DNA from 2 places in the Paraburkholderia sp. SARCC-3016 genome. Region 2 is predicted to be linked to the other one. Evidence: riboswitches for the same ligand, from Rfam matches in the RefSeq annotation. Region 2 holds a riboswitch; the other holds the start of a gene.
What was found. A riboswitch is a leader RNA that binds a small molecule or an ion and turns the genes downstream of it on or off. The one in region 2 is predicted to bind cobalamin.

Region 1 (4,411 bases), on a different contig from region 2:
GCAACACCGCTTGCTCGAGGTCCTCGCCGATCATCACGAAGCGGCTCGCCTGCGGGCTCGCCGTCGCATCGCCCTGCTGCTCCTCGGGCCGCCAGCGACGATCGAAATAGCTGTCGAAACGGCGCCCGACACCCTGGATCACGAGACGCATCGGCGCGCCGGGCAGCGCCGCGAAGCCTTTGACGCGATACACGGTATGCTGCTCGACCACGCGTTGCAGCGCGGCGATCATTGCTTCGCGCGACGGCGCGTATGCGCTGACCACCACCGAATCGAACGCGTCGTGATGGTGGTCGGCATGGTCGGGGTCGTCGGCCGAGCCATGATGATCGTGGCGCAGGTGAATCGTGTCTTCCGACGCGGACTCGAGCCCGAGCAGCGCATGCAGATCGAGCTGACCGTTCTGCGCGCGCACCACTTTGACCTGCGCCGGAATCTCTTCGCGAATGGTCGCTTCGACCGCTTGCGCTCGCGCGTCGTCGAGCAGATCGGTTTTGTTCAGAATGACGAGGTCCGCCGCGCACAACTGGTCTTCGAACAGCTCATGCAGCGGCGACTCGTGATCGAGATTCGGATCGGCTTTGCGCTGCGCATCGACGGCGAGCGGATTTTCGGCGAACTGGCCGCTCGCAACGGCCGGGCCGTCGACGACGGTCACCACCGCATCGACGGTGAAGCTATTCCTGATCGACGGCCAGTTGAACGCCTGCACGAGCGGCTTCGGCAGCGCGAGGCCCGACGTTTCGATCAGCACGTGGTCGATCTGGTCGCGGCGCTCGACGAGCTTTTCCATGACGGGAAAGAATTCTTCCTGCACGGTGCAGCACAGACAGCCGTTCGCGAGTTCGTACAGCTGGCCCTCGGTTTCGCGGCCTTCGTCGTCGCAGCCGATGCCGCATCCTTTGAAGATTTCGCCGTCGATGCCGAGTTCGCCGAACTCGTTGACGATCACGGCGGCCCGCAGTCCGCCGGCGTGCTGAAGAATATGGCGCAGCAGCGTGGTTTTGCCGCTGCCGAGAAAGCCCGTGACGATCGTCACAGGAATTTTGCGCATCTGGGTTTGCATGGCGACTTTGCGATGTGAACACGGCTCGACGTACGACACAAGGAGCGACATCGAGCACGCGAAGAAGTGGACGGAACGCCGCAACCCCGCGGCGTCAACCCTGGTCTTCCGGCCGGTATCCGGGCTGGCGAGAGCGCCGCTTCACCTTCCCACGCGAGTGAACAGTTTCTCGCGCAGTGGTTTTTCTGCCCGCGCGGCCTTGCGCGCGAACCTCGAAGCCGGCTCTGCACCGCGGCAACCGCGATGCGCTCGCCTTCCGTTGCGGGGGCAGCACAGGTTGACCTGAAGCCGCTACGCGGCAGCCGCGTTCGACAGGTTCAGGCCCGCTGTTTCCCGTTTAACTGCACACGCCGGACGGCGCGCGCGAGCACCAGAAGTGGCTGCGAGTGTAGGCGCGGTGCGGGGAGGCGTCAAGAAACGAACCGATAATCGAGCCTCGGGTTTTCGCGCCCGGGCGCAGCGATCGGCCAGGCATGCCAATGCGCCATTGCGCCCCTTGGCCGGCGGCCAGGCGTTCATGTGCTATCGTATGCGCGCGTCCGGTGCCGCATATGCGCCTAGTGCTCACATGCGGTTAAACGGGAAACAGGGATGCGCGGTTGCATGCTGCACGCGCCCAACCTGTGCTGTCCCCGCCAACGGTAAGCGGCCTGCGGACTGGATGTCCGCGCATGCGCTTCGATGCCACTGTCGGCGATCCGCCGATGGGAAGGCGAAGCACATGAGGCCGTCAGCCCGGATACCGGCCGGATGCAAGGGGGCGAACGTCACGGTCGCCAGTCGCCGGTTCCGCGGGGGACGGATACGGGCGCCCACGCATGGCGCAACCGCTTGCAACGGCTTCGCAAACGCTTTGCAAACGCTCGCCGCCGTGCACGCTATGTGGCATTGCATGACACGTCTTCATTACGCGCTTGCCGGCGCGGCTCCTTGTACGACCGCACCTCGCGCCGCCAATCTGCGCGCGCTTTTTCTCGCGCTTTGTTGTCCAACGCTTGCCGGCGGCACGCGATGACTGCGCCGCAGAAACGGCTCGTCGTCGGCATTGGCTGCAAGCGCGGCGCGAGCGTGGAACAGATCGATGCGGCCGTGCGCGGCGCGCTGGGCCCGCATGCCATCGACGACGTCCGCGCGGTCGCGACGGTCGACATCAAGGCTCACGAAGCCGGCATCGCCGGTTTCTGCGCGCGTCATGCGCTGCCGCTGCACGCCTTTTCGCGCGAGCAGATTGCGCACGGACCCTCGCTTTCCATGGGGCAGACCTCGGCGCCCTCGCCTGCCGTGCGCGCGCACGTCGGCGTCGACGGCGTGTGCGAACCGTGCGCCCTGCTCGCCGCCCCGCAAGGGCGGCTCATTGCGCCGAAGCGCGTATTCGAAGGCGGCGTGACCGTCGCCATCGCCATGATCGATTCCGTTGCGCATGCAACGTTCCACGAACGAACCCGGCATCGACAACACCATCAGGACGCTCAATGAAAACCGATCCCGAATCGCATCAGCGCATGACCCAGCGCCGTCGCGAAGGCCATGAGAAGAAACAGGCGGAAGCGACCATCGAAAAGGGTCTGCTGATCGTCAATACCGGCACCGGTAAAGGCAAGAGCACGGCGGCGTTCGGCATGGCCGTGCGCGTGCTCGGTCACGGCATGCGCCTTGGCGTCGTGCAGTTCATCAAGGGCGCGTTGCATACGTCCGAGCGCGACTTCCTCGGCAGCCTGCCGAACTGCGAGTTCATCACAATGGGCGACGGCTACACGTGGAATACGCAGAACCGCGACGCCGATATCGCCACCGCACGCAAAGGCTGGACCGAAGCCAGACGAATGATCGAAAGCGGCGACTATCAGATGGTGATCCTCGACGAGCTGAACACGGTGCTCAAGTACGACTATCTGCCGCTCGACGAAGTACTGGGCGTGCTCGCCGCGCGGCCCGAGATGCTGCATGTGGTCGTCACGGGACGGCATGCGCCCGATGCGCTCGTCGAGGCGGCCGATCTCGTCACCGAGATGCGCGCGATCAAGCATCCGTATCGCGAGCAGCACGTGAAGGCGCAGCGCGGCGTGGAGTTCTGAACGATGGCGCAGTGCCCCGCGCTCTTTATCAGCGCACCTGCCTCCGGCCAGGGCAAGACGACGATCACGGCCGCGCTGGCGCGCCATCATCGCCGGCAAGGGCGCCGCGTGCGCGTGTTCAAGACCGGCCCCGACTTTCTCGATCCGATGATTCTCGAGCGCGCGAGCGGCGCGCCCGTGCTGTCGCTCGACTTGTGGATGGTCGGCGAGTCCGCGTGCCGCGAACTGCTCGCGCAGGCCGCCGCGCAAGCGGACCTGATTCTGATCGAAGGGGTGATGGGCCTGTACGACGGCACGCCGAGCAGCGCGGATCTGGCGGCTGCGTTCGGCGTGCCCGTGGTGGCCGTGATCTCGGCTCAGGCAATGGCGCAGACGTTCGGCGCCGTCGCGTTCGGACTCGCGCACTACCGCGACGACGTGCCCATGCGCGGCGTGTTCGCGAATCGCGTCGGGTCGCCGCGGCATGCGCAGATGCTCGAAGCAGCGCTGCCGCCCGGCCTCGAATGGATGGGCTCGATCGCAAGCGCCGCGGACATCGAGTTGCCGGACCGGCATCTTGGCTTGCATCAGGCCGCGGAAATCGCCGACCTCGACAAGCGGCTCGATAAAGCCGCCGATGCGCTCGCCTGCACGCCGCTCGCCGGGTTGCCGCCCGTCGTGCAGTTCGGGCCAACGCAAGCGCCGGTGTCGGCATCGGATCCGCTGCGGCCCGACAGCGGCGCGCGACCCGGACCGCTGCCGCGCCTGCTCGAAGGCGCCCACATTGCCGTCGCGCGCGACGCCGCGTTCTCGTTCATCTACCCGGCGAACCTCGCGTTGCTCGACACGCTCGGCGCGCGCGTCAGCTTCTTTTCGCCGCTTGCCGACGAACCGGCGCCCGACACCGCCACTGCGCTCTATCTGCCCGGCGGCTACCCCGAATTGCATGCGGCCACGCTCGCGCGCAATGCGCGCGCGGCCGACTCGGTGCGTGCGCATGCAGCCGCCGGCAAACCGGTATTCGCCGAATGCGGCGGCATGCTGTACCTGCTCGAAAGCCTGACGAACGCCGACGGCACGACGACGCCGATGCTGGGCGTGCTGCCCGGCCACGTGCAGATGCGCACGCGCTTCACGGCGCTCGGCATGCAGCAGCTCGACGGCCCGCTCGGCACGATGACCGGTCACACGTTCCACTACTCGCACGTGAGCACACCGCTCACGCCCGTGCTGCATGCGACGCGTCCGCAGTCGGACGCGGCCGGCGAAGCGGTCTACCGCTCGGGCCCGA
Region 2 (4,411 bases):
CCGCAGGTGCTCGACGGGCAACTCGATGCGGCGATCATGCTGTCGGGCGCGCCGCCGCACGGGCTTGCCGCACGCACCGTGCTGACCGAACCGCTGTGCGTCGCGCTGCCGCGCCGGCATCGGCTCGCCCGCGCGAGGCGGGTGTCGATTGCACAGCTTGCGCATGAGCCATTCGTCATCGCCGCGCGCGAAGTCGGCGAAGGGTTGCATACGACCATCGTCGAGCATTGCCGCACGGGCGGCTTCGAGCCCGACGTGCGCTTCGAAGTGCGTTTGCAGCAGACAGTCCTGAGTCTTGTCGATGAGGGGGCCGGAGTCGCGCTCGTGCCCGCGTCGATGCAACGGGCGCAACTGGCGGGGGTGGTGTTCAAACCGCTCGCGCAGGCACCGTCGATCTCTCAGGTGCTCGTGTGGCTGTCGACGAACCGGAACCCCTGTCTTGCGCGGTTTCTCGAACTGGTCGAACAGGGGCCGGACAGAAACGGCCCGCACGCGTTTGCCGTGCAGGCCGCAGACGCGAGCTAGCGTGCTCTATGCTTTAACCTGACCCGCCGTTCAACCCGCGAGGCGCCGCTCCGGCCGAGCGGCGCGCGACAGGCGCTGCAAGCGTTCGGCGAATGCGCCGAACAGCAAGCCGAGCGCCGTCCACAACACGGCCTGCATGCCGAGTGCGGTAACACGGAACTTCCACAGCACGACCGCCGGAAACGCGGCCGGCACCTCGTTGATTTCCGGCAAACCGGCTTGCACGGCCGCGATGATCGCAATGAATACGAGCCCCGCGAGAATCGACCCGTTCCATACGCCGAAGCGTGCAATCGCGCGACGCCGCACCTTCATCGAAAACACGAGCGCGGTCAGCGAAATGACGATCATCAGGAAGTACAACCCGGTGCGATAGCCGATTGTCTGCGGGTCACCGACCGACGGCGGGTTCGGCGGATACTTGAGCGCCGGCACGATCGCAATCGCCATGAATGCGCCGAGCGCAAGCCATGCGGACAATTCGCGCACACTGAGCTTTTTGGCGCGGCCGTAAAAATACGCGAAGGTCAGCGCAAAGAGTCCGCCCACTGCGGCCCCATACACGACCACACCGGTGAAGAGACCGAGCCCTGCCTGCGTGCCGCGGCTTACGAGTTCGGGCTCCCGTGCTTCGCCCTTCGCCGCGTCGGCTTTTTCTTCGAATGAAATGGCCTGATCGACCTGCGGCTCACCGACCACGCGTGCCAGACCGAACGTGAGCAAGCCCGCGGCGATGCCCGCGAGCATCCCGCGCACCAGCAATTTACCTACCATGGTTCGCTCCTGCGTCAGTGGCAGGGGAAGCCGAGCAGATGGCGGCCGTCGTGAACGAATTCGTGCACGTACATGCCGGGGATCAGCGATGTCGCGCCCTCTTCCGCGCCGACGAAATAGAGTGCAAGCAACAGCAGCAGGCCACCGAAGACAACCCACGGCAATAGTTCGCGCAGCGGAATGGGCGTGGGCGCGGCGGCGGGTTCGAGTGCGTCGAGCGGCTTGAAAACTGCGTCGGACATGACGGATATCTCCCTGGGGTTACGCGCCCCGATAGACGATTGCAGAAAAGGCACGAAGCTGGGTCTGACTTCCGGACCAACGATGTGGCCGATTACAGTGGCGCGACCGCGCCGGACTTGCACCGGCTTCCGCGCTTCGAGTAGCGCTTATTCTACGCGCTAAACTGTGCGACCCCCGAAAGCTTTTCGCGGGCCGCGCAAAACAGCACACCCTGCGCATGCACATGGAACGACATGCAGACACGTCTCTGGTTGATCAGCCACGCGTCGACCGCGGCACAACGCAGCGCGACGTTCGCGGACGCGAACGAGCCGCTCGATGCGCGCGGTCTCGCCGAAGCGAACGCCTTCGCCCAGCGTCCGCGCTTCGCATTCGGCGGCGTGGACGAAGTGCGCGTGCTGACCAGTCCTGCAGCGTGCGCGCGCGACACGGCCCGTGCGCTCGGCTTCGATGCCGCCGTTGCCACCGAGCTTGCCGATACCGACTACGGCGAATGGCAACGCATGCGCGTCGCCGATATCGCGACGCAGGCGCCGCAGGCACTGGAAGCGTGGCTGCGCGATCCTGCTGCAGCGCCGCCGCGCGGCGAATCGTTCGAAGCGGTTCTGGCACGCGTCGGCGCATGGCTCGACGCGCTAGCGGGGAATGACCGGAGCGGCCGCACGGTCGTCGCCATTACACATGCGGCCGTGCTGCGCGCGGCGCTCATCCATGTGCTGCACGCGCCGCCCGCCGCATTCACGCAAATCGAAATTGCGCCGCTCACAACGATCGGGCTGCGCAGTTCGAAGCGCGGCTGGACCTGGTGGCCTCATGCGCCAGGCGAATCCGCACCCATACCGCAAACCACCGCCTGACACGCACTGCGCCTTGTTCAAAACGGCCGGCAGGCGATTCCGTCAATGTCGCTTCAGACGGCGCGCCGGTATCGTCGCGCACCAGCTCGCAAGCCGGCCGCTGGCGCATCGCGGAAAAACCGCTTCAACCCGACTTATCGTCTCCGCCGCTCATTCGCGGCATCAGCGAATCGCCTGGCCGCGCAATATCGAGCACCTTGCGCGCCGACTGGATGCCAACCACCGGCAGACCCTCGGCATCGAGCATGCCGATCTGCGCGAGCACGGTCGCCTGATCCCAATACACATGCAGGTTGTCTATCTTGTCGCCGCGAAAGCAGATCACCGCGACCATCGCGACTTCGAAGTATTTGCCCGTCGGTGCGACGCCGGGCAGCATCCAGTGCATCTCGCACGTGTGCGTACAACGAAACACGAATTCGTCGACGATCCGGTCGAGGCCGACGGTAAACGAGACCGGCACATGCTGCGCGTCGGGTGGAAACGAATGCATGAACTCTTCGATATAGAAGCGCTTGAGCGATTCGTGGCCGATGCCTCCGGTCATCGTCGGCACGTCGTTGAAGTAGGGATCGTCGACCATCGTCGCCATCACGGCCTCGGCGTCGCGCGTGACGTACTTGTGATACGAGTGCCGCTTCCACACGCGTTCGATGGCATAGATCGGCCCCATCGTCTTCTTGAGCAGCGACAACGAACGCGAATACGACAACGCCGCCGACGGACGGTCGAAGTCGGGGCCGGGCACGGTGAACGACTCGCCGCAGTCGTATTCATGGACCGTGACCCCCGGCTTGTACTCGAACGCCGCGCGAATCTTGCCGCGCACGAGCACGTCGTGCGCCGACGAAATACGCCCTGACAGATGCAGCACCACCGGGCAGCGCAGACGGCGGGCCTCGCCCAGGTGAGCTTCGAGCGCCGCGCCGCAGAAGCCGACCGCACAGTCGACATCGGTATGCGCCGCCGCGAGCACCGCGAGCGTGCCGCCCGGTCCAAAGCCGAGCACGCCGACCTTGCCGTCCTGCGCCGGATGTTCGCGCAATGCTTCGAAGGTCGAATTGATGTCGTCGATCGCGTGATCGATCTCGAGAAGCCGGTTATGTTCGCGGGCGAGCGCGGCGTCGCCGCCGTAACGGTCGAACGACTTGCGCGGCGAGAGCCGCCAGTAAAGATCGGGCACGACGACCACGTAACCTTCTTCGGCATAACGCCGCGCCATCGTTTTGATGGGCTCGTCGATGCCATAGTTGTCGTGCAGCAGCACGAGCCCCGGCGCCGGTCTATGCGCGGGCAATGCGAGATAGCCAGTGAAACTCCGGCCATGGCTCGCGGCAATTTCAATCAAATCGTCCATCGTCCATCTTGTTGTCACACCGGTCTGTCAGGCGTGAGAGCCCGTCGTATCAAGAACGCGCAGACAGGTCACTTATTCCAGCCGTCATCAGTCAGAAAGCAAAAAACGTTCGGGCATCGCATCGGCGCGCTCTCGCGCTAATTCAGTGCATCGCCGAGTTCGCGCACTGCTGCGGTGCAATACAAACATCGTGACGAATACGCGAGTGCCTTGTCCGACAAGGATTTGCCACTTTGCTGCTCAATGGCACGACCGTTGCTTAAAACGCTCGGCTGCCTGCAAAGACGCGGGCGGCGCAAGCGGAGCCACCGTTCGCCATCGGCGAAAACGGTCCGCGCAAGACATGGCCGCAAGCCCCGCAACAGAGCAACGCATGAGGCGGGGTTTCGGCAGACAACAGTCGGGCAATGGCGTTCGACGTGCGCTGCATCGGGTTTCGCCGCCCGCTGCGCGATACCTCGGCAGAACGGACATCATGAGCAAACCCCGACTCGTCGTCATCGGCAACGGCATGGCCGGCATTCGCACGCTCGAAGAACTGTTGACGATCGCCCCCGATCAGTACGACATCACGGTCTTCGGCGCCGAACCTCACCCGAACTACAACCGCATCCTGCTGTCGCCGGTACTGGCCGGCGAGCAGAGCTTCAACGAC

Region 1: it holds a riboswitch for cobalamin, as region 2 does, so the genes downstream of both, QYH69_RS17015 (cobalamin biosynthesis protein) here and QYH69_RS03545 (CbtB-domain containing protein) in region 2, are expected to answer to the same signal.

Annotation. Positions count from the first base shown of each region.
Region 1 is NZ_JAVHZD010000015.1:165,500-169,910, forward strand. Features, by position in the region: gene cobW (cobalamin biosynthesis protein CobW) at 1-1,066, opposite strand, end outside; cobalamin riboswitch at 1,159-1,456, opposite strand; cobalamin riboswitch at 1,590-1,832, shown strand; gene QYH69_RS17015 (cobalamin biosynthesis protein) at 2,078-2,542, shown strand; gene cobO (cob(I)yrinic acid a,c-diamide adenosyltransferase) at 2,539-3,141, shown strand; gene QYH69_RS17025 (cobyrinate a,c-diamide synthase) at 3,145-4,411, shown strand, end outside.
Region 2 is NZ_JAVHZD010000002.1:258,064-262,474, forward strand. Features, by position in the region: gene QYH69_RS03535 (LysR family transcriptional regulator) at 1-525, shown strand, start outside; gene QYH69_RS03540 (CbtA family protein) at 556-1,299, opposite strand; gene QYH69_RS03545 (CbtB-domain containing protein) at 1,314-1,541, opposite strand; cobalamin riboswitch at 1,580-1,725, opposite strand; gene QYH69_RS03550 (histidine phosphatase family protein) at 1,776-2,399, shown strand; gene QYH69_RS03555 (dienelactone hydrolase family protein) at 2,524-3,756, opposite strand; gene nirB (nitrite reductase large subunit NirB) at 4,232-4,411, shown strand, end outside.